Regions from separate parts of the Bradyrhizobium sp. USDA 4504 genome, predicted to be linked through region 1. Evidence: predicted binding sites of a transcription regulator. Region 1 holds the regulator's gene; each other region holds the start of a gene.

Region 1 (6,013 bases):
TCCGTCTCCACGACTGCCGCAGGCCACATTCCCCAGGTTCCGCTGCCGGAAGCGCCGCCGAAAGTCACGGTGCGCAACCTCAACTTCTATTACGGCGAGCACCACGCGCTGAAGAACATCAACCTGGCGCTCGGCACCAACCGCGTCACGGCGTTCATCGGCCCGTCCGGCTGCGGCAAGTCGACCCTGCTGCGCATTTTCAACCGGATGTACGACCTGTATCCGGGTCAGCGCGCGGTCGGCCAGCTGATGCTGGACCAGACCAACATTCTCGACCCCAAGCTCGACCTCAACTTGCTGCGCGCGCGGGTCGGCATGGTGTTCCAGAAGCCGACGCCGTTCCCGATGACGATCTACGAGAACATCGCCTTCGGCATCCGCCTCTATGAGAAGATCTCGAAGTCCGAGATGGACGACCGGGTCGAGAAGGCGCTGCGCGGCGGCGCGCTGTGGAACGAGGTCAAGGACAAGCTGAACGCCTCCGGCCTGTCGCTCTCCGGCGGCCAGCAGCAGCGCCTGTGCATCGCGCGCACCGTGGCGGTGCGTCCCGAGGTGATCCTGTTCGACGAGCCGTGCTCGGCGCTCGACCCGATCTCGACCGCCAAGGTCGAGGAGCTGATCCAGGAGCTCTCCGAGGACTACACGATCGCGATCGTCACCCACAACATGCAGCAGGCGGCGCGCGTCTCCGATAAGACCGCCTTCATGTATCTCGGCGAGCTGATCGAGTTCGACGACACCAACAAGATATTCACCTCACCGAGCGATCGGCGCACCCAGGACTACATCACCGGCCGGTTCGGTTGACCGGCGCATGATCCGGAAAAGTGGAAACCGGTTTTCCGATCAGGTCATGCTAAAATTCAGGACACGAAACCATGATCCCCGGGATCATGGTTGAGGGAGACAAGCGATGGCTTCTGAACATACCGCCAAGGCATTCGACAGCGACCTGCAGGAGTTGACTCGCCTGGTCGCCGAGATGGGCGGCCTGGTCGAACGGATGATTACCGAGTCGGTCGACGCGCTGATCCGTCGCGACGTCGCGCTCGGCAAGCGCGTGGTCGCCGCCGACATCGAGATCGACAATCTGCAGCGCAACATCGAAGAGCGGGCGGTGCTGACGATCGCCCGCCGCCAGCCGATGGCGATCGATCTGCGTGAGATCGTCAGCGCGATGCGCGTCGCCACCGACCTCGAGCGGATCGGCGACCTCGCCAAGAACATGGGCAAGCGCGTCGCGGCGCTGGAGAGCGATTTCCAGCCGCTGAAGCTGATCCGCGGCCTCGAGCACATGACCGACCTCGTGCTGTCGCAGGTCAAGTCGGTGCTCGACGCCTATGCCGCGCACGACCTGCCGGCGGCGATGAACGTCTGGAAGGGCGACGAGGAGGTCGATGCGATCTGCACCTCGCTGTTCCGCGAACTGCTCACCTACATGATGGAAGATCCGCGCAACATCTCGTTCTGCATCCATCTGATGTTCTGCGCCAAGAACATCGAGCGGATCGGCGATCACGCCACCAATATCGCCGAGACCGTGTTCTACATGATCGAGGGCCAGCAGATCACCGACAAGCGCCCGAAGGGCGACATGACCACTTTTGCCACCACGGTGCCGGGCAACTGAGGCATGATCGGCAAGCACGGAACCGGCAAGAGCGAAACTGGATGATCCTCGCGACAAATCGTTTCCGCGGGGACTATGCTCAAGGAAGTAAGCGTTTCGGTTTGCGTCTGGGCAACGGATCACCACAGAGAAAGAACTTAAACCGATGAGCGCACGCATTCTGGTAGTCGAAGACGAGGAAGCGCTGACGACGCTGTTGCGCTACAATCTCGATGCGGAAGGCTACGATGTCGAGACGGTGGGGCGCGGCGACGATGCGGATACAAGGCTGAAGGAGCGCGTTCCCGACCTCGTGGTGCTGGACTGGATGCTGCCGGGCCTGTCCGGCATCGAACTGTGCCGCCGCCTGCGGGCGCGGCCCGAGACCAAGCAGCTTCCGATCATCATGCTGACCGCGCGCGGCGAGGAAAGCGAGCGCGTGCGCGGGCTTGCCACCGGCGCGGACGATTACATCGTCAAGCCGTTCTCGGTGCCGGAGCTGCTGGCGCGGGTGAAGGGCCTGTTGCGCCGCGCCAGCCCGGAGCGGCTTGCGACCGTGCTGACCTACGGCGACATCGAGCTCGACCGCGAGAAGCGCCGCGTGGCGCGCTCGGGCCGTCCGATCGATCTCGGGCCGACCGAGTATCGCCTGCTCGAATTCTTCCTTGAGCATCCCGGCCGCGTGTTCAGCCGCGAGCAATTGCTCGACAGCGTCTGGGGCCGCGACATCTACATCGATGAGCGCACCGTCGACGTGCATATCGGCCGCCTGCGCAAGCTGCTCAATCCGGGCCGCGAGCAGGATCCGATCCGCACTGTGCGCGGCGCCGGCTACGCGCTCGACGACCGCTTTGCCAAGGCCGAGCCGCAGCCGTAACGGCCATGCGGCATTCATAAACCGCAACACGGCGTCGTCCCGGCGAAACCCGGGACCCATACGCTGCGGCCAGCGCAATCGGCACGCGGCCAGACGGCTTTCTAACAACACCCATTCGTGGTTATGGGTCCCGGCCTGCGCCGGGACGACGCTGGTGATATAGCCGGGCTGGGTCACACAAAAAAATCCCCGCTTTCGCGGGGATTTGTCTTTGAGGTCTTCCGTCGTTTTCCCGAGTGCTCACTTGATCTGCGGTTTCGCCGACGGCCGGCGGCGATCGGCGGCGGGCTGGTAGGCGACGCGCGAGTGATGCGCGCAATAGGGCAGGCCGCCGAGCGCTTTGCCGCCGCAGAAGAAGAATTCCGGGCTCGAGGGATCGCCGACCGGCCAGTGACAGGTGGCCTCGTTGAGCTCGAGCAGCGACAGCCGCTGGCTCATCGGCACCACATTGTCGTAGGAGATCGGATCGGGCTCCATCTCGGCCTCGAAGGCGTGCGCCAGCGCGGTGTTGCCGCGCGAGACCGGGCGCGCCACCCGCATCATGTGCTGGGCGGGGCGGGCCTTGCGCTGCCGCGGCGCGGCCGTGGAGGGTGCCTTGGCGCGGCCGGAGAGGCCGAGCCGATGCACTTTGCCGATCACGGCGTTTCGCGTCACATTGCCAAGTTCCGCCGCGATCTGGCTGGCCGACAGGCCGGACTCCCAGAGCTTCTTCAGCTGCTCGACGCGATCGTCGGACCAGGTCAATACAGTCATCGCATTCTTCCCTTCGCGTAGCGCCGGCCAATCATTGGAGCGGCGCTGCGAGCCAATCTGGACAAATATCCCTGCGGCCAGAATCCCTTAGCCCTCGCCGGGCACGGTGTTGCGCCCGAACGTTTACGCGAGACACAAAGGCTACTTAGAGGGTCCAGTACCGCCGCACGAGATGTCGTACCCGACAGGCCAAACGCTACAATATGGCGTGACTCTGGCGCAAGAGTCCGCGGTCGTGCGTCCACATGTTCCCACACAGTTAAGCATCGCGATGAGGCTTTTCCACCGCACCGGAATGCTCCGGATTGCGCTCGTTTCGCATTGCAGGAAGGCCACTTCGTGGCGATTGACACTTACCGACCGCAGCATAGAATGCCCGCCACGTGCCGCCCGCAAAGGCGGCCGTTTTGTTTTCCGAAGCTGGCCGTTGCTGCGCTGGCGTCAAGGCGCGCGGCAATTGTCGGCTTAAAAACCGTCAGTGATCGTCATGACCAACGCTGCCACGTCGCATCTGCTCCCCGTCTTCGCCAGGGTCGATCTCGGTTTCGAGCGCGGTGAGGGCGCCTGGCTGATCGCAACCAACGGCGACCGCTATCTCGATTTCACCTCGGGCGTCGCGGTCAACGCGCTCGGGCACGCGCATCCGCATCTCGTCAAGGCGCTGCAGGAACAGGCGACCAAGCTCTGGCACATGTCGAACCTGTTCAAGAGCCCGGACGGCGAGGTGCTTGCCGCGCGGCTGTGCGAGCAGAGCTTTGCCGACTTCGTGTTCTTCTGCAATTCCGGCGCGGAAGCGATGGAGGGCGTGATCAAGCTGGTCCGCCACTATCACTTCTCCAAGGGCCATGGCGAGCGCTACCGCATCATCACCTTCGAGGGCGCCTTCCACGGCCGCACGCTGGGCACGCTGGCGGCGACCGGCTCGGCGAAATATCTCGAGGGCTTCGGCCCGCCGATGGACGGCTTCGACCAGGTGCCGCATGGCGACATCGACGCGGTGAAGAAGGCGATCGGTCCGCACACCGCCGGCATCCTGATCGAGCCGGTGCAGGGCGAGGGCGGCGTGCGCTCGGCGCCACAGGCGTTCTTCAAGGCACTGCGCGCGCTGTGCGACGAGCACGGCCTGCTGCTCGCCTTCGACGAGGTGCAGACCGGCATGGGCCGAACCGGCGAGCTGTTCGCCTACAAGCGCACCGGCGTCACGCCGGACGTGATGTCGCTGGCCAAGGCGCTCGGGGGCGGTTTCCCGATCGGCGCGGTGCTGGCGACCGCGCAGGCCGCGGCCGGCATGGCGCCCGGCTCGCACGGCTCGACCTTCGGCGGCAATCCGCTCGCGGTCGCCGCCGCCAATGCCGTGCTCGACGTCATGCTGAAACCCGGCTTCTTCGAGCATGTGCAGAAGATGTCGCTGCTGCTCAAGCAGAAGCTCGCCTCCGTCGTCGACCGCTATCCCGGCGTGCTGTCGGAGGTACGCGGCGAGGGGCTGTTGATCGGCGTCAAGGCCGTGGTGCCGTCGGGCGACCTGATCGCAGCGCTGCGCAGCGAGAAGCTGCTCACCGTCGGCGCAGGCGACAATGTGGTGCGGTTCCTGGCGCCGCTGATCGTGACCGAGTCCGAGATCGACCAGTCGATCACCGCGCTCGAGCGCGCCTGCGCGACATTGTCGGTGGCGCAGCCGAAGAAGGCGGCTGGATAATGAGCAAGCCGGTCCGTCACTTCCTCGATATCAACGAGCTGCCGCTCGGCGAACTGCGCAACATGCTGTCCGCCGGAGCCGCCATGAAGGCGAAGCTGAAGGCGCATGAGAAGGGCAGGAAGCCGCTCGAAGGCAAGACGCTGGCGATGATCTTCGAGCGCCCGTCGACCCGCACAAGGGTGTCGTTCGACGTGGGCATGCGCCAGCTCGGCGGTGAATCCATCATGCTGACCGGCGCCGAGATGCAGCTCGGCCGCGGCGAGACCATCGCCGACACCGCGCGCGTGCTGTCGCGCTATGTCGATGCGATCATGATCCGCATCCTCAACCATGACGCGCTGCTCGAGCTCGCGGCTCACGCCACCGTTCCCGTCATCAACGGCCTGACCCGGCGTTCGCATCCCTGCCAGGTGATGGCCGACCTCATGACCTATGAGGAAAACCGCGGCTCGATCGAGGGCAAGACCGTGGCCTGGACCGGCGACGACAACAACGTGCTGGCCTCCTGGGCGCATGCCGCCGAGCGGTTCAAGTTCCAGCTCAATGTTGCGACCCCGCCGGAGCTGTCGCCGAAGAAGCCGATGCGCGACTGGATCAAGGCGACCGGCGCGCCGATCATGCTCGGCACCGATCCGGAAGCCGCCGTGCGCGGCGCCGACTGCGTCGTCACCGACACCTGGGTGTCGATGGGCGACAAGGAGGGCGAGCACCGCCACAACGTGCTGCGGCCCTATCAGGTCAATGCCAAGCTGATGTCGCTCGCCAAGCCGGACGCACTGTTCATGCACTGCCTGCCCGCGCATCGCGGCGAGGAGGTCACCGACGAGGTGATCGACGGGCCGCAATCCGTGGTGTTCGACGAGGCGGAAAACCGCCTGCATGCGCAGAAGGGCATTCTGGCCTGGTGTTTCGACGCGGTCGCGTAGTCGGAGATCAGTAAGCGTTGTCGTCCCGGGCAAGCGAAGCGCGACCCCGGACCCATAACCATCGCTGTCAATCGTTGCGAAGGCTGGGGCACCAGCTTGATGCAAGCAACTCACATCGGTGGTTATGGGTCCCTGCTTTCGCATGCTTTCGC
Region 2 (6,013 bases), 4.3 Mb from region 1:
GCGCTCGGCACGCTGCGCGATTCCGCGAAATCCTCGGTGTTCTGGATCCTGTTCGCGACCTTCTTCGTCTGCGGCGCTTCCACGAACGGCCTGGTCCAGGTTCACCTGATCCCGATGTGCCTCGACTACGGTATCCCGCAGGTGCAGGCGGCAAGCCTGCTCGCCGCGATGGGGATCTTCGATTTCTTCGGCACCATCGTCTCGGGCTGGCTGTCGGACCGCTACGACAACCGCTATCTGCTGTTCTGGTATTACGGCCTGCGCGGCCTGTCGCTGCTGTTCCTGCCGTTCTCCGACTTCACGTTCTACGGGCTGTCGCTGTTCGCGATGTTCTATGGCCTCGACTGGATCGCGACGGTGCCGCCGACCGTGCGCCTCACCGCGCAGCGCTTCGGCGCCGAGCGTGCCAACCTGGTGTTCGGCTGGATCTTCGCCGGCCATCAGCTCGGCGCTGGCGCCGCCGCGTTCGGCGCCGGACTGTCGCGCACGATCTATCAGAGCTACCTGCCGGCGTTCTTCATTGCCGGCGCGCTGTGCATCTTTGCCGCGCTGATCGCTCTGGCGATCGCGCGGCCGCAGCCGAAATCGGTGGCGGAGCCGAAGCCGGTCGCGGCCTGAGGCCGCTTCCCGCGCGACGTGCGCCGGTCAGTACGACAGAATGGTGCGCATCCCGAACACCACGCTGTCCTTGATCCGATGCGTTTGCGTCGGATCGTTGGGATCGACGGCGCCGCCGCCGGGATGGGCGATGTATTGAAACATCGGCTGCATGGTGAAATTCGGGTTCACCACGTGCTGGTAGGTGATCTCGAGAATCGCCTCGTAGTCGCGGATCGGATACGGCGTGCCCGTGAAGATCTGGGTGTCGCGGTCGAGCGCACGCGCGGCGTCCGAAATCCTGGCATAGATCGCGGCGATGCCGAACCGATCGTCCGGATATGTCTCGCTGAAGCCGGTGAACAGGAAGCCGCCGTCGACATAGGTGCTGATCAGATTGCGGTCCGATGGGCTGACCGAGGCGCGCATGAAGAACGCCACGCCCTTGTCAGCGTCCGGCCTGGCGCGCGCAAGCAGCTGCTCGTAGACCATGAAGATGCCGTTGTCCCGCCGCAGCCATCGCGTGTCGCCGGAGCTGTCGGGATCAGCGAGCGACAGCCCGTCGGCCGAGAAGCGCTGGTCAGCAAACGAGCCCACGTGATACCAGGCGCCGCCGGTGATGGTCGCCGGCAGCCTGCTCTCGCCGATCTCGAACTTGTATTTGAGCTGGCCGATCCACCATGGCGGATCGTTGACCCGGAAATTCAGCCCGTGGGCGTTCAATATCTGCGGATCGTCCGTCCCCTGCGGCGGCGAAGCCGAGCCGTCGAACAGTGCCAGATAGGCGGTGATGCGATCGGACAGATTGGCCTTGAACCGGATGCCGGGCACGGCAAGTGGCGGCGACGGTCCGCCGGCCGGCAGAATGGTGCCGACAATGCCGGGCCAGCCGAGCGCCGAATTGATGAAGATGTCGTCGTACTGGCTGTCGATGAACTCGACGTCCGAGCCCTGCTGGCCGACGCGCACCGAGAGTTTGCCGCCGAGCAGCTTCTGCTCGATCCAGAATTCATAGAGCCGCATCGCCGGCAGCGACTCGACGCCGGACACCAGGAACAGGTTGCCGACATAGCTCCGCGACAGCCCGTCGCCGTGGATCTGGTACATGTTGGCGTGGAAGGTCGCGCCGGTCCAGCCCATCGCCTTCTCGAGGTCGATGGTGGTGCCGAGATCGAGACGGCCGGTATAGGCCGCGCCGTTGCTGACGCCGCCGGAGACGTTGGAAAACCCCTCACCGATATAGGTCAGGCTGAACTGGTAGCCGGCTTCCTCGAGCGCAGCCCGCGTATCCGCAATCCGGTCGGCGAAGGGCTGGTCCTCCGCATGCGCCGGCGCGCCGAGTGCGAGGCCCGCGGCCACCAACATCGCGGGGGAGAGAACTCTGTACATGGGAAATGCCGCGGTGCGATCGCGCTATTTGACGATGCCGAGCCGCCGCATCAGCAGATAGGCCAGCAGCGCCGACCCGGCCAACAGGCCTGCGGCCACCAGAAATCCGCTGTCGACGTCGGTCAGCGGCAATCCCTTGGTGTTCATGCCGAAGATGCCTGTGACGAGCGTCGGCGGCAGCAGCATCATGGTGACGACGGACAAGGCGTGGAGGTGCTTGTTGCTCTCCTCCTCGAGCTTGAAGCGCAGCTCTTCCTCGAGCAGGCGGCTGCGCTCGTGCAGTTCGACGATGTCGTGGTCGAGGCCGTCGAGCCGCTGCGCGAGCTTGCCGGCCTGCAGCCGCAGCGCCGGGCTGAGATTGTCGGTGTTCTTCTGCTCGAGCCGGTGAAACAGCACGCGCAGGCCGGCGAGCTGGCGATGCAGTCGCACACAGGTGCGGCGCATCCGGCTCAGATTCTTGCGCAGCTCCGATCCGGTATCCTCGGCGAGCACCCGCTCCTCGATCGCATCGATATCGGTGCCGATCTTGTCCGCCATGCGGTCCATGGTATCGGCGATCTCGTCGACGATCTTCTCCAGCAGCGCCGCGACGCTGCCGACGCGATGGCCACCTTCGAGCACGCGGCGCGTCGCATCAGCGGAGCACAGCGCCTGATGGCGGCCGCTGACCAGGAGGCGTTCGGTCATCGCAAAGCGGAGAAAGCCGGTCTCCCGGGTCGCGGCGTCGATATCCCGCACCAGATCGGAAAACACGCCGTAGACGCAATTGTCGACGACGTGGATCTGCTGGAAATTGTCATTCGACAGCAAGAGGTCCCGCGCGAGCTGCGGGATGTGCATGTTGGCGAGCCATGCCCGGGTGCGGACGTCGGTCAGGTTGAAGTGCAGCCACAGCCTTCCGTCATGGCTCGGCTCGATCGGCGCATCGATCGGAAGCGCCTCGGCACGGCCGTCGTGATGCAGGCGGAACGCCCAGACCAGACCGGGGACCGCCTCACGGGTCAGCAGCGACCCGACCGGAGCGGGAGGTGGATCAGCCAGCATGGCCGCCCTCCAAGGCAATCGACAACGCAACCGCGCGAAATGACATGTTCAAAGCCTCGCCCACGCGCAACGCTGAGCAAGCGCGTCCCTTCGACGGAACATAGGAGGACGCGCCTGTTACAGTGTTATGTCAGCGACCGCCCTACTCCGCCGCAAGACCGGTCGGCGCCGCCGCCTCCGCGGCCTCCTTGTTGTAGTCATGCACGACGCGGCCGAACGGCAGCGTCAGATCGGCGAGGAAGTGGTGCGCGCCGACGACACGCTTGACCGGGAAATCGGCGACCGGTGCATTGACATGCGGCACCAAATGCAGCCGGCCCGGTCCGATCCAGGAGCCCTTGACGACGATGTCGGTCAGGTTGATCGCGACCAGCTGGCAGACCTCGAGATGCCCGTCGACGCCGGGGATCATCTTCAGATTAACTTGCGTCTTCGACAGCGTGGCGCGGGTGACGTCGCCATTGCCCGCCATGCTCTCGTGCTTGTAGCCCATCGTGCCCATCGCAACGAGCTGGCCGGCATATTCCAGCGTGCCGGTCAGCGTGTCCTTGACGATCTCGAGCTTGGGATGAGCGTACTTCTTCGGAAAGCCCCAGATCTCACGGCCGGCCGCGATCGGCGGATCATCGTCGAGATACATCTGGCAGACGAAGTTGACCTCTTCGCCATGCAGGCGCGCGGGGATCACGAGGCCGGACTCGGTGTAGCTGCCGAAGCCGGAGCTGTCGGGCATCTTGATCCATTCGTAATGCACGAACGCCTGCTCGATCGGCTCCAGCGGCTCGGGCAGGCCGGCGCGGATCAACTCCGGATCGGTCTCATAGGTGATGACGAGGAATTCGCGATCGATGAAGCGATACGGACCGGCGGGATAGCTCGGGCCGGCGGCCGGCATCGACGGACGCTTGAGCAGATCTTCCCTGCGCATCGCAATAACCCCCTGTTTGAAAAATTTTCCCGGAAGCTAACGGCCGAGATTGACAGCGATGTGAGGAATTTCCGTCAGGCGCATGACCGCGGTTGCGCGTCGCGACCCGCGTCGCGTTGCCGAGGCCAATGCTAACCATGCAGGCAGGCATGCCGGATGCGCCGAGTGTGGGCGCCGCAATTGTCATCACGGCGTCATCGGCGCGCTGAATTCTCGCCGCGAATTTCTGGAGTGTCTGATATGGACGCGCGAACCCCGCATTTCGACGACATCGATCACGCGACGCCGGGCTGGCGTCCGGAAGGCTGCGATCGCGTGGCCCTGGTCCTGCAGGGCGGCGGCGCACTCGGCGCCTATCAGGCTGGCGTCTATCAGGCGCTGCATGAATCCAACATCGAGCCCGACTGGGTGTGCGGCGTCTCGATCGGCGCGATCAACTCGGCGATCATCGCCGGCAATCCGCCCGAAAAGCGGCTGGAGCGGCTGCACACATTCTGGGATCGCATCACCAGCCGCAAGATCTGGCACTACACTCCGGACGGCGACGTCTTCCGCAAGGCGCGCAATTTCACCAGCTCATGGCTGACGACCACGCTCGGACAACCCGGCTTCTTCACCCCGCACCAGGCCAATCCGTGGTTCAGCGCGGCCGGCGCGCGCACCGCCACCAGCTACTACGACACCACGCCGCTGCGCGAGTCCTTGCTCGAGCTGGTTGATTTCGACCGCATCAATTCCAAGAAGATACGCTTCGCGGTCGGCGCAGTGAACGTGCTGTCCGGCAACTTCATCTATTTCGACAATGCCCATGACGAGATCATTCCCGAGCACATCATGGCGAGCGGCGCGCTGCCGCCGGCGCTGCCGATGGTGAAGGTCGGCACCGACCATTTCTGGGACGGCGGCATCGTGTCCAACACGCCGCTGCAGCATCTGCTCGACCAGGAAGACAACATGAACTCGCTGGTGTTCCAGGTCGACCTGTTCTCGGCGCGCGGCGCGCTGCCGCGCGACATCCAGGACGTGATGGCCCGGCACAAGGACATCATGTATTCGTCGCGTACCCGCTACAACACCGACGTCTATCGCAAGACCTACAATCTGCGCACCGCCCTGCACAATGCGCTGGGGAAGATCCCCGACGATCAGCTGTCGGACGAGGAGCGCCAGCTCAAGAAGGCAAACGCCCGGCTGCCGGGCATCACGCTGTTGCAGCTGATCTATCAGCAAAAGGCCTATGAGGGCGACGCCAAGGACCACGAATTCTCCGGCACCTCTATGCGCGAGCACTGGGTGAGCGGGCACGAGGACACCAAGCGCTCGCTGAAGCGGCGCGAATGGATCAAGATGCCCGAGAACGGCATGGGCATCGTGATCCACGACGTGCATCGGGAGGCGGAGTAAATAAGGCCGTCATTGCCGGGCTTGACCCGGCAATCCATCCCGCTTCGGATGACTCATTCGATGGATGCGCGGGTCAAGCCCGCGCATGACGCGTTGAGTCTGAGGGCCCTTACGGCCGCGTCGACATGTTGCTCGGCGGACCAGCCTTGCGGATCGGTTCGGCGAGGCGCGCGAACTCGCAGAGCAGCGAGCGCGTCTTGCGCGGGTCGATCACCTCCTCGACCCAGAACTTCTCGGCCGAGCGGAACGGCGAGCGCAGCTTGTTGAGGCGATCCTCGATCTCGCGCAGCTTGGCGGCGGGATCGGCGGCCGCATCGATCTCGGCGCGATAGGCCGCCTCGATACCGCCTTCGAGCGGCAGCGAGCCCCAATAGGCCGACGGCCACGCATAGCGCATCGAGAAGCGGTTGGCCGGCTGATGCACCACGCCGGCGACGCCGAAGGCGTTGCGGATGATGATGGTGCACCACGGCACCGTGCTCTGGTTGACCGCCGCCATCGCCCGCACGCCGTGGCGGATGGTCGCCGTCTTCTCCGCCTCGAGCCCGATCATGAAGCCCGGGCAGTCCATCAGATAGACCACCGGCAGATGGAAGGTCTCGGCGAAGTCGACCCAGCGCACCACCTTCTGGCAGGCGTCAGCGGTCCACG
Region 3 (6,013 bases), 4.1 Mb from region 1:
GCGGCGACACCACCAACTCGATCAAGCAGGCGGCCGAGTTCGGCATCGTCAAGGGCGGCCAGAAGCTCGCGGCGCTGCTGCTGTTCCTCACCGACGTCAAGGCGATCGGGCTCGAGACTGCGCAGGGCCTCAACTTCACCGAGACGTTCTACTGGGACCTCAACGACAAGACCCGCGCCTTCTCCAAGCGCTTCTCGGAGCGGATGAAGAACAGCGCGCCGCCGACCATGGTGCAGGCCGGCGTCTATGCGGGCCTCATGCATTACTTCAAGGCGCTGGAAGCGCTCGGCGGCAATCCGCATGACGGCGCCAAGGTGGTCGCGAAGATGAAGACGATCCCGACCGACGATCCGCTGTTCGGCAAGGGCGAGGTCGAGCCCAACGGCCGCGTCACCCACGACGCCTACCTGTTCGAAGTGAAGAAGCCTTCGGAGTCCAAGGGACCGTGGGACTTCTACAAGCTGGTCGGCACCGTGCCGGGCAACCAGGCCTTCACGCCGCTCGACAAGAGCGCCTGCGCGCTTCTGAAGAAGTGACGATCATGCCCGCCGGCCATGCGCGTGGCCGGCGGGCTTCATCTATCTAGCGAAAGCTCATTCGATGCAGGCTCTCTACGCACAGCTTCTGGTGGGACTGATCAACGGCTCGTTCTACGCGCTGCTCAGTCTGGGGCTCGCCGTCATCTTCGGCATGCTCAACATCATCAATTTCGCGCATGGCGCGCTCTACATGATGGGCGCCTTCGTGGCGTATTTCCTGCTCAACCTGGGCGGCATCAATTACTGGTGGGCGCTGATCATCGCACCCGTCGTGGTCGGCATCTTCGGCATGATCCTCGAGCGGACGATGCTGCAATGGCTGACCGGCCTCGATCATCTCTACGGATTGCTGCTGACCTTCGGCATCGCGCTGATCGTGCAGGGCGTGTTCCAGAACTATTTCGGCTCCTCGGGCCTGCCTTACTCGATCCCCGATCAGCTCAAGGGCGGCGTCAATCTCGGCTTCATGTTCCTGCCGATCTATCGTGGCTGGGTCGTCATCTTCTCGCTCGTGGTGTGCCTTGCGACCTGGTTCCTGATCGAGAAGACGCAGCTCGGCGCCTACCTGCGCGCCGCGACCGAGAACCCGACGCTGGTGCGCGCGTTCGGCATCAACGTGCCGCGCATGATCACGCTGACCTACGGGCTCGGCGTCGGTCTTGCCGCGCTTGCCGGCGTGCTGTCGGCGCCGATCAACCAGGTCCGTCCGCTGATGGGCGCCGATCTCATCATTGTGGTGTTCGCGGTGGTCGTGATCGGCGGCATGGGCTCGATCATGGGCTCGATCATCACCGGCTTCGCGCTAGGCGTGATCGAGGGACTGACCAAGTATTTTTATCCCGAGGCCTCCAACACCGTGGTGTTTGTCCTGATGGTGGTGGTGTTGCTGGTGAAGCCAACGGGACTGACGGGACGGGCGGCTTGATATGTCAGCATTGACCGACGATACACTTCCGATCACGCCGCGCGCGATGCGCGACGAGATGATCGTATTCGCCGCGATGGCGCTGCTGCTGGCGATCGTGCCGTGGACGGGGATCTATCCGTTCTTCGTCATGCAGGCGCTGTGCTTCGCGCTGCTCGCCTGCGCCTTCAACCTCCTGATCGGCTATGGCGGCCTGCTGTCGTTCGGCCACGCGATGTTCCTCGGCACCGCCGGCTACGTCTCGGCCCACGCGCTGAAGGTGTGGGGGCTGACGCCGGAGCTCGGCATCCTGGTCGGCACCGCGGCCGCGGCCTTGCTCGGCCTGGTCACCGGCTACATCTCGATCAAGCGGCAGGGCATCTATTTCTCGATGATCACGCTGGCGCTGTCGCAGCTGCTTTACTTCCTCTATTTGCAGGCGCCGTTCACCCATGGTGAAGACGGCATCCAGGGCATTCCGCAAGGCCACCTGCTCGGCATCTTCGATCTCTCGAAGCCGCTGGTGCTTTACTATGTCGTGCTGGTCGGCTTCCTCGCCGGGTTCCTGCTGATCTACCGCACCATCAACTCGCCGTTCGGCGAGGTGCTGAAGTCGATCCGCGAAAACGAGCCGCGGGCGATTTCGCTTGGCTACAAGACCGACCAGTACAAGCTGCTCGCCTTCATCCTGTCGGGCACGCTGGCGGGCTTTGCCGGCTCGCTGAAGGTGTTCGTGGCGCAGAATGCCTCGCTCACCGACGTGCACTGGTCGATGTCCGGTGAAATCGTGCTCATGACGCTGGTCGGCGGTCTCGGCACCATCTTCGGCCCGGTGGTCGGCGCCTTCGTGATCATCGCCATGCAGCAATATCTCGCCGGTTTCGGCCAGTGGGTGACGGTGATCCAGGGCGTGATCTTCGTGGCCTGCGTGCTGCTGTTCCGGCGTGGCCTGGTCGGTGAGCTGGCCCATTTGTTGCGGCGGTCGCTGTAGGGCAGGTCCCGGCGACTTTCGGCCGACATAGCGGTGGACGACCGCCCGCTCGGGCGGTCGACCCCGATGCTTTCCCCGCCAGATGCTCTATGACAGTTCTGTGACAGTCGCTAAAAGGGCTGTCCCGGAATGATGGAACTGAGACATGCTGCGCTGGTTTCGCGCCTTCCTGCCCAAGGAAGAGCGGTTTTTCGACCTGTTCGCCCGACACGCCCGGACCTCCGTGCAATGCGCATTGGCGTTGCAGGACATGCTGAAGGGCGGGGAGGAGACTCCGGTCTTTTGCCAGCGCGTCAATCAGTTCGAGAACGACGCCGATAGCGTCACCCGCGAGGTCCTGACCGCGGTTCGCCGCACCTTCATCACCCCGTTCGATCGTGGCGATATCAAGAACCTGATCACCTCGATGGACGACGCGGTCGACCAGATGCAGGCGACCGCAAAGGCGGTCATGCTGTTCGAGGTGCGCGAGTTCGAGCCGCCGATGCGCGAGATGGGCGGCCTGATCGTCGAATGCGCCAATCTGGTCGGCCGCGCGCTGCCCCTGTTGCAGTCGATCGGCCACAACGTCTCGATGCTGACCCAGATCACCGAGGAACTGACCAAGCTCGAGGGCCGGGTCGACGATCTCCAGGATATCGGGCTCAAGGAGCTGTTCCTGAAGCACCGCGACGCCAACACGATGGACTACATCGTCGGCGCGGAGATCTACGACCATCTCGAGAAAGTGGCCGACCGTTTCGACGACGTGGCGAACGAGATCAACTCGATCGTGATCGAGCAAGTCTGAGCATGATCCGGAAAAGTGTGATGCGGTTTTCCCTGCGACAAACACGAAGCGTTTGCGCGGCGATCATGCTCAACAAAGCACAATAGGGCAGGGCCATCACGTGGACGCCACGCTGGGTCTTCCGATTCTGACCATCCTGATCGCGGTCGCGCTGCTGTTCGACTTCCTGAACGGCCTGCACGATGCCGCGAACTCGATCGCGACCATCGTCTCGACCCGCGTGCTGCGGCCGCAATATGCGGTGGTCTGGGCGGCGTTCTTCAACTTCGTCGCGTTCCTCGTGTTCGGCCTGCACGTTGCCAACACGATCGGCACCGGGATCATCGAGCCGTCGGTGGTGGATGCGACCGTGATCTTCGCAGCATTGGTCGGCGCGATCGTCTGGAACGTGATCACCTGGGCGCTGGGCATTCCGTCGTCGAGCTCGCACGCGCTGATCGGCGGCCTGGTCGGCGCCGGCATGGCGAAGGCGGGGATTTCGGCGGCGGTGTGGAGCGGGCTCTCCAAGACCTTGCTCGCGATCGTGCTGTCGCCGCTGGTCGGCTTCCTGCTGGCGCTGGTGCTGGTCGCGATCGTGTCCTGGCTCTCGGTGCGCTCGACGCCGTTCGCGGTCGATCGCGCATTCCGCATCCTGCAATTCGCCTCGGCGTCGCTCTATTCGCTCGGCCATGGCGGCAACGACGCGCAAAAGACCATGGGCATCATCGCCGTGCTGCTCTATTCGCAGGGCCATCTCGGCGACACCTTCGAAATTCCGTTCTGGGTGGTGCTGGCCTGCCAGGGCGCGATGGCGCTGGGTACCCTGATGGGCGGCTGGCGGATCGTCCGCACCATGGGGCTGCGGATCACCAAGCTGACGCCGATGCAGGGTTTCTGCGCCGAAACCGGCGGCGCCGTGACGCTGTTCATGGCGACCTATCTCGGGGTTCCCGTATCGACCACGCACACCATCACGGGCGCCATCGTCGGCGTCGGCGCCGCACGGCGGCTTTCCGCCGTGCGCTGGAATGTGGCGAGCTCGATCGTCTACGCCTGGGTGATCACGATCCCGGCGTCGGCCGCGGTCGCAGCCGCGAGCTATTGGGCGGTGCAGATTCTGAAGTAGCGTTTTCGAGCGAAGTGGAAGCCGGTTCGCGTTAAGAAAACGCGTCCCAAAAAGGAGTAATCAGCCGACCAGCTTCAGCCCGACGATGCCGGCAACGATCAGTCCGATGCTGGCAAGCCGCATCGCGGTCGCGGGTTCGCCGAGCAGGATGATGCCGAGCGCCGCGGTGCCGACCGCGCCGATCCCGGTCCAGACCGCATAGGCGGTTCCAATCGGCAGCGTCTTGAGCGCGAGGCCGAGCAGGATCACGCTGCCGGCCATCGCCGCCAGCGTCAGCACCGACGGCACCAGCCGCGCGAAACCTTCGGTATATTTCAGCCCGATCGCCCAGCCGATCTCGAGCAGGCCAGCGGTGAACAGAATGGTCCAAGCCATCACGAACCCTCCAGATAAGGCAGGGTCGTCCCCGCGAATGGTATGGTGAGGAGAAGGTCGTCCTTCCGGTGCCCATATGGGGATGGTGCGGGCGTTCCGCATTGCGACAAAACGCCCTTGATTGCGCCCGTTTTCCCTGCCAAATGCCCCGCCATGTCCGACATTTCAGTTTCAGCCGAATCGCCGTCCCGCTCGCCGCTTTCAGAGGAAGTGGCGCGACGGCGTACCTTCGCGATCATCTCGCACCCGGACGCCGGCAAGACCACGCTGACGGAAAAGCTGCTGCTGTTCGGGGGCGCCATCAATCTCGCGGGCCAGGTCAAGGCCAAGGGCGAGCGGCGCAACACGCGCTCGGACTGGATGAAGATCGAGCGCGAGCGCGGCATCTCGGTCGTCACCTCGGTGATGACCTTCGAGTTCAACGACCTCGTGTTCAACCTCTTGGACACGCCGGGCCACGAGGACTTTTCGGAAGATACCTATCGCACGCTGACCGCGGTCGATTCCGCTGTGATGGTGATCGACGCGGCGAAAGGCATCGAGGCGCGCACGCGAAAGCTGTTCGAGGTGTGCCGGCTGCGTGACATCCCGATCATCACCTTCATTAACAAGATGGACCGCGAGAGCCGCGACACGTTCGAGCTTCTGGACGAGATCGAGAAGACGCTGGCGCTCGACACGACGCCGATGACCTGGCCGGTCGGCCGTGGCCGCGACTTCCTCGGCACCTATGACGTCGTCAATGGCGGCGTGCGGCTACTCGAGGGCGGCGGCGCCAAGACCGGCGCCACCGAGCAGATCGACATCGCCGATCTCGGCAAGCGCAATCCCAATCTCGACGTCGCCGAGGTCAAGGACGAGCTCGCGCTGGCCTCGGAAGCCTGCAAGCCGTTCGAGCTCGCGGCGTTCCGCGAGGGCCACCTGACGCCGGTCTATTTCGGCAGCGCGCTGCGCAATTTCGGCGTCGGCGATTTGCTCGAAGGCCTCGGCAAGTTCGCGCCGGCGCCGCGCGCGCAGGACTCGGATTTGCGCAAGGTCGAGGCATCGGAGCCGCGCATGAGCGCATTCGTGTTCAAGATCCAGGCCAACATGGATCCGAACCACCGTGACCGCATCGCCTTCGCCCGGCTGTGCTCGGGCAAGCTCAGCCGCGGCATGAAGGCCAAGCTGGTACGCACCGGCAAAAACATGAGCCTGTCGAGCCCGCAGTTCTTTTTCGCGCAGGACCGCTCGGTCGCCGACGAGGCCTTTGCCGGTGACGTCGTCGGCATTCCCAACCACGGCACGCTCAGGATAGGCGACACCCTGA
Region 4 (6,013 bases), 5.6 Mb from region 1:
GCACGCCGGCCATCGGCCCGAGGCCGAACGCGATCACGAAGATCAGCGCGAACACGATGCCGGGGACGGTGCGGGCGAATTCCAGCAGGCGGCGGATCGTGAAACGTACCCACGGGCCCGGCGACGTATTCTGGGCCGCGAAGAAATTGAGCGCGAAGGCGAGCACGGCACCCGTCAGCGTGCCGACATAGCTGATCAGGATCGTCTCGCCGAGCATCTTCAGCCACTTATGCCAACCCCAGAACCATTCGGCGGGATCGGTCCAGACCCGCGCGCCGGAATCCAGCGTCAGGATGCGATCGAAATAGCTGACGAAATTGCCGAAATAGGTGAACAGCGTGCGCAGGTTCACTTCCGCGCCGAACGCCGCGATCACCAGCACCGCACAGAATGCCGCCGTTGCCAGCGCGGCCTTCAACCGCTTGCGTGCGACGGACTTGCGGTAGGCGTCCCCCAGCGTCGCCAGTTGCTGCGCTGGAAGAATGGATACGGCGGTCGCCATCGACGCGTGCCAGTCCGGTTCGGAGTTGAGTGGAGAGAAAGGGCCGGGCTATACGCCCGACCCTCGTGACGTCAGGCGTGCGATCAGCTCGCCTTCTTTCGCAAACCGTCGACGAACTTGATCAGCTCGATGGTGCCGTCCCAATCCTTGGTGGTGGCGGGATGGAAGCCCTTCTTCTGACCGTCGGACAGACGGTCGAAGGCGGCCTTGTCCTTGGTCGGGGCGTCGAAGAAGGCCTTTGCGATCGCGGCCTTCAGGTCCTCCGGAAGATCGGTGTTGTACGCATAGGGGCCGTTGATGATCAGCGCCGACTTGTGGATGATGCGGAAATCATCCTTCTTCATCGCCGAGCCGTCGGCATTCTTCAGCATGCCCTTGGTCAGCATCTGGGCGAGCGTGGAATCATCCTCGTTGGTCCACTGGTTGGCGGCCACATCAACGGTTCCCTGCGACAGCGCCAGGACGGCGTTCTCGTGGCTGCCGGTGAACACGACCTTGCCGAAAAAGCCTTCGGCGTTCGCGATGCCCATCTTGTTGAGTTCGAAGCGCGGCACGTTGTTGCCGGACGTCGAGTTCGGATCGACCAGGCCGAGATTCTTGCCTTTCAGGTCCTCGACGGTCTTGTACGGGCTCGACGCCTTGACGAAGAACACCGAGTAATAGCCGGTCGAACCGTCGGCGTTCATATCGTTGGCGAACGCGTCGGTCTTGACGCCGGTCAGGCGCGCGCGAGAGAACGAGGCCGAGCCGTAGCTGGCGATCTGGATGTTGCCGGCGCGCTGGCCTTCGATGACGGCCGCGTAGTCGTTGGCGATGCGCAGTGTGACCTTCACGCCGAGCTCCTTCGACAGATACGCCACGAACGGCGTCCAGCGCTCGGTGACGCCGGAGGCGTTCTCGGCCGGCACCACCGCGAAGGTGAGCTCCGGATACTTTGCCTTCCAGTCCTGCGCGGAGGCCGAACCGGCAAATGCCAGCGCGGCGGCGCCAGCCAGAATGATGCGACGAGTGAACATGACTACCCCTCTTTTGTTGTAGTTGCACCTGTTGGCCGGGCAAAATGCCCGGCCTCCCAGATTGAAAAATGCGCGACGCTCAGGCCGCGGCTGCGGTGCCGAGTGCCGGCGCAGTTGCACCGTCGGGCGCGGGCAGCGGTGCTGCGCCGATGACGTCATTGGCCTCGAGGTCATAGAGCTCGCGGGCGATATGGTCGGTGAGCGCCGCGGGGGCGCCATCGAACACCACGCGACCCGCGGCCATGCCGACCAGGCGGTCGCAATAGGTCCGCGCCAGGTCGAGCGAGTGCAGATTGCAAAGCACCGTGATGCCGAAATGCTTGTTGATGCGCAGCAGCGCGTCCATCACGATCTTGGTGTTGCGCGGATCGAGCGAGGCGATCGGCTCGTCGGCGAGAATGATGTCGGGCTCCTGCACCAGCGCGCGGGCGATCGCGACGCGTTGCTGCTGGCCGCCGGAGAGCTGGTCGGCGCGCTGTGCCGCCAGCTGGGCGATGTCGAATTGCTCGAGCGCCGACAGTGCGAGCGCCCTGTCCTGCTCCGGCCAGACCTGCGCCAGCGAGCGCCATGACGGAATCTGGGCCAGCCGGCCCATCAGCACGTTGGTCAGCACATCAAGGCGGCCGACCAGATTGAACTGCTGGAAGATCATCGCCGAGCGCGCGCGCCACCGCCGCAGTTCCTTGCCGCGCAACGCGGTGACGTCGGTGCCCTCGAACAGGATACGGCCGGAGGTCGGATCGGCGAGACGGTTGATCATCCGCAGCAGCGTCGACTTGCCGGCGCCGGAGCGGCCGATCACGCCGACAAAGCTGCCCGGCGCGATCGAAAAGGACGCGTTGTCGACTGCGGCTTTCGTGCCGAAACGGCACGTCAAACCTTCCACCACCAGCATGTAATGCTCCAACCGCGCCTCGTTGGGCCATCGCTATCCCCGGCGTTTTACAGTTATGTGACGACAGCGCTGCGGTGCGGCGATCGTCCACACCCCTCCCTTGTCGCTCCCTTGCCGTCATCGCAACGTCATGATGTTGTCATCAAGCATCCCGATGACGAGCGCGCATCCCCCGGAAGCCCAAGATTCTTGAAGATTTGCGGAGGCCCTGATGGCCGGAAAAACACTCTCGGTTGTGCCGACCGTCGACCCGACCGCGTCGGTCCGTGAGAGCAAGCTCGGCAAATATACCGAGGTCGGCGCGCGCACGATCCTGCTTGAAGTGAGCATGGATGACTATTCCTACGTCGTGAACGACAGCCAGATCACCTACACCTCGATCGGCAAGTTCTGCTCGATCGCGGCGATGACCCGCATCAACCCCGGCAACCACCCGATGCATCGCGCGACTCAAGCGCATTTCACCTACCGCGCCAGCGCGTATTTCCCCGGAGAGAGCGACGACACCGACTTCTTCAACTGGCGACGTGCGCATCACGTGCATATCGGCCATGACGTCTGGATCGGGCACGGTGCGATCCTGTTACCAGGACGGAACATCGGAACCGGCGCTGTCGTCGCTGCCGGCGCGATCGTGACCAAGGACGTTCCCGCATACACCATCGTTGCCGGTAATCCGGCGCGGCCCGTGAAGCGGCGCTTCTCCGAGACGATCGCCGACCGCCTCGCCGCGCTCGCATGGTGGGACTGGGATCACGAGACGCTCCGCCGCGTCCTGCCCGACTTTCGCAAGCTCGCGGTCGAGGAATTCCTCGACAAGTACGAGGCCGAGGCCGTATCCAAATCGCAAGCCAAACAACGGAGCGCCGCATCGTGACGGACATTTTCATCGAGGGCGGGCGCACGCTGGTTGACGGCGCCCTGGTCGAGACCTCGCTGCGGACCGCAGGCCGCGACATCGGCGCGCTCGACGCCGAGCAGGGTCGCGCCGTGCTTCACATCGATGCCAGTGGCCTCCTGGTGCTGCCCGGCATCATCGACCTGCATGGCGATGCGTTCGAGCGGCAGATGATGCCGCGCCCCGGCGTCGACTTCCCGACCGACGTGGCGCTGATCGACAGCGACCGGCAGGCGATCGCCAACGGCATCACCACCGTGTTTCACGGCACGACCTGGTCGTGGGAGCCCGGCCTGCGCAGCGCGGAGAATGCGCGCAAGCTGCTCGATGCGATCGAGGCGCTGCAGCCGCAGCTCGCCGCCGACACCCGCTTCCATCTGCGCCACGAGACCCACAATCTCGAGGCCGAGGCCGAGATCATTCAATGGCTCAGTGAAGGCCGCATCGACCTGTTCGCCTTCAACGACCACAGCAACGTCAAGCCGAAGAAGCGCAACCAGCTGGCCGAGCGCACCGGGCTCTCCGTCGAGGCCGTCAACGACATGCTCGACCGGATCGTGGCGCGCCGCCCCGAGGTGCCCGCCTCGATCGCGCGACTCGCCGCCGCCGCGCGCGCGGCCGATATCCGCATGCTCTCGCATGACGACAACAGCCCGGCGATGCGCCAGGAGTTTCGCGCGCTCGGCGCTGTGATCGCCGAATTCCCTGTCAACGAGGAGACCGCGCGCGACGCCGCGGCGGCGGGCGATTTCATCGTGTTCGGCGCGCCCAATGTGGTGCGCGGCGGCAGCCATACCGGCTGGACCAAGGCATCCGACATGATCGCACAGGGCCTCTGCTCGGTGCTGGCGTCGGACTATTACTATCCGGCGCAGCTGCTCGCGGCGTTCCGCCTCGCCGACGACGGCATCCTGCCGCTCGCCAGGGCCTGGGACCTGATCTCGAAAGCGCCGGCCCGCGCGGCCGGGCTCGCCGATCGCGGCGTGCTCGCCGCGGGCCGCCGTGCCGACATCATCGTCGTCGACGACAAGGTGCCGCTGCGGCCGCGCATCGTCGCCGTGATAGCGGCCGGACGGCTGGTGCACCTGGCGGACGCGAGCTGCCTCGTTCATTCGCTCGCGCCGCGCAAGACGGTTGCGGCGGCGTAGCTCAGTCCCATGGCCAGCACTCCGCGCTACGCGATCTATTATGCGCCGTCACCCGACAGCGCGCTGCACCGCTTCGGTTCGACGCTGCTCGGCTACGATTCCGTGTCAGGCGACGACCTGCCGTTTCCCGACGGCGTCACGTCCGACTGGCGCGAGGTCACCGAAGATCCGCGCAAGTATGGATTCCACGCCACGTTGAAGGCGCCCACCGCGCTCGCCGACGGTCGGAGCGAGGCCGAGCTTCTCGATGCCTGTGCCGCCTTCGCCGGCCGCGCGCGGCGCATTCCGGTGATCGAACCGGTGGTCGATGCGATCAGCGGCTTCATCGCGGTGATCCCGGCCAGCCGCTCGGATGATCTGCAGCAGCTTGCCGCCGATTGCGTCACCGAATTCGACGCGTTCCGCGCGCCGCTGACGCCGGAAGATCGCGCGCGCCGCAGGCCAGAGAAACTCACCGCGCGGCAGTGCGACTATCTCGACCGCTGGGGCTATCCCTACGTCATGGAGGAGTTCCGCTTCCACATGACGCTGACAGGGCGGCTGAGCGACGAGCGGCGCGGCCCGATCGTGGCGCAGCTGCGCTCACGGTTCGCGGCGGTCGACCTCGCGCGGCTCGCAATCGACCGCATCGCGCTGTTCAAGCAGACCGACAGCGCATCGCGCTTCCGCATCATCGGCAGCTGGCCGTTGCGGGCGTAGCGCGCGCTATTCCTCCGCCCGGGTGCGGGCGATGATCTCGGCGGCGCCCTTCTCCAGCAGCTCCATGCCCACGGCGCGGCCGAGTTCGCGCGGCCGGTCCGCCGGTCCGCGCCGCGTCACCTCGATGAAGCCGGCGCCGGCCTCGTCGAGCACGGAGGCGCGCAGCGTCATCTCGGCTCCCGCGAGCGTGGCGTGGCCCGCGATCGGCGAATTGCAATGGCCGTTGAGCACCCACAGCACCTCACGCTCGGCCTCGGCGGCGAGCCGCGACTGCACGTTGTCGATCCCGGCAAGCCGCGCACGCGTCGCCCAGTCGGTCTCGACGCATTCCACCGCGACAATGCCCTGGCCGACCGCCGGCAGCATCTCGCCGACCGAGAAATCATGCGCGATGCGCGCGGTCATGCCGATGCGCTCCAGGCCCGAGCGCGCCATCACCAGCGCATCCGCCGGCCCCACGTCGCCGCCACCGGGCAGCCGCTGCTTGTCGCCGCGATCGAGCTTGGCCACGCGCGTGTCGGCGGCGCCGCGATAATGGATCACGGTCGCTTCCGGAAACAGCCGGCGCAGATAGGCGGCGCGGCGGACGGCGTTGGTGCCGATCATGAAGCCCTTGCCGCGCGCGGCGCGTAGGGTGTCGAGCGACAGGCCGGGACGCAGCACGAGGCTGTCATTGGCGGCATCGCGCGCCAGCATCGCGGCGATGACGAGACCCGGCGTCTCCTCGTTGCCCGGCACGTCCTTCAGCGAATGCATCGCCGCCTGCAACGTGCCGGCGCGCATGGCTTCGCGGATCTCGGCGACGAAGGCGCCGCCCTTGCCGCCATGGCGCAACAGCTTGCTGGTCTGGTCCTG

Evidence for each region. The regulator PhoB, encoded in region 1, activates phosphate uptake and scavenging genes when phosphate is short. The targets are predictions, from matches to a motif close to TGTCATNNANCTGTCAT.
Region 2: a site for PhoB is predicted at 4,140-4,156, ahead of ACVMB1_RS09410 (acetoacetate decarboxylase). Genes of this name have one in related genera too.
Region 3: a site for PhoB is predicted at 2,524-2,540, ahead of ACVMB1_RS10465 (DUF47 domain-containing protein). Genes of this name have one in related genera too.
Region 4: a site for PhoB is predicted at 2,540-2,556, ahead of phnC (phosphonate ABC transporter ATP-binding protein). Genes of this name have one in related genera too.

Annotation. Positions count from the first base shown of each region.
Region 1 is NZ_JBSSGV010000001.1:6,464,243-6,470,255, reverse strand. It holds gene pstB (phosphate ABC transporter ATP-binding protein PstB) at 1-807, shown strand, start outside; gene phoU (phosphate signaling complex protein PhoU) at 914-1,630, shown strand; gene phoB (phosphate regulon transcriptional regulator PhoB) at 1,776-2,486, shown strand; gene ACVMB1_RS30415 (GcrA family cell cycle regulator) at 2,727-3,239, opposite strand; gene ACVMB1_RS30410 (aspartate aminotransferase family protein) at 3,727-4,935, shown strand; gene argF (ornithine carbamoyltransferase) at 4,935-5,861, shown strand.
Region 2 is NZ_JBSSGV010000001.1:2,134,501-2,140,513, reverse strand. It holds gene ACVMB1_RS09425 (MFS transporter) at 1-618, shown strand, start outside; gene ACVMB1_RS09420 (carbohydrate porin) at 646-1,986, opposite strand; gene ACVMB1_RS09415 (transporter) at 2,011-3,030, opposite strand; gene ACVMB1_RS09410 (acetoacetate decarboxylase) at 3,173-3,958, opposite strand; gene ACVMB1_RS09405 (patatin-like phospholipase family protein) at 4,199-5,362, shown strand; gene ACVMB1_RS09400 (acyl-CoA carboxylase subunit beta) at 5,472-6,013, opposite strand, start outside.
Region 3 is NZ_JBSSGV010000001.1:2,344,361-2,350,373, forward strand. It holds gene ACVMB1_RS10450 (ABC transporter substrate-binding protein) at 1-536, shown strand, start outside; gene ACVMB1_RS10455 (branched-chain amino acid ABC transporter permease) at 601-1,464, shown strand; gene ACVMB1_RS10460 (branched-chain amino acid ABC transporter permease) at 1,466-2,434, shown strand; gene ACVMB1_RS10465 (DUF47 domain-containing protein) at 2,580-3,224, shown strand; gene ACVMB1_RS10470 (inorganic phosphate transporter) at 3,325-4,329, shown strand; gene sugE (quaternary ammonium compound efflux SMR transporter SugE) at 4,390-4,704, opposite strand; gene ACVMB1_RS10480 (peptide chain release factor 3) at 4,858-6,013, shown strand, end outside.
Region 4 is NZ_JBSSGV010000001.1:820,354-826,366, reverse strand. It holds gene phnE (phosphonate ABC transporter, permease protein PhnE) at 1-502, opposite strand, end outside; gene phnD (phosphonate ABC transporter substrate-binding protein) at 586-1,518, opposite strand; gene phnC (phosphonate ABC transporter ATP-binding protein) at 1,598-2,413, opposite strand; gene ACVMB1_RS03490 (transferase hexapeptide repeat family protein) at 2,625-3,290, shown strand; gene ACVMB1_RS03485 (alpha-D-ribose 1-methylphosphonate 5-triphosphate diphosphatase) at 3,287-4,459, shown strand; gene ACVMB1_RS03480 (DUF1045 domain-containing protein) at 4,469-5,158, shown strand; gene hemC (hydroxymethylbilane synthase) at 5,165-6,013, opposite strand, start outside.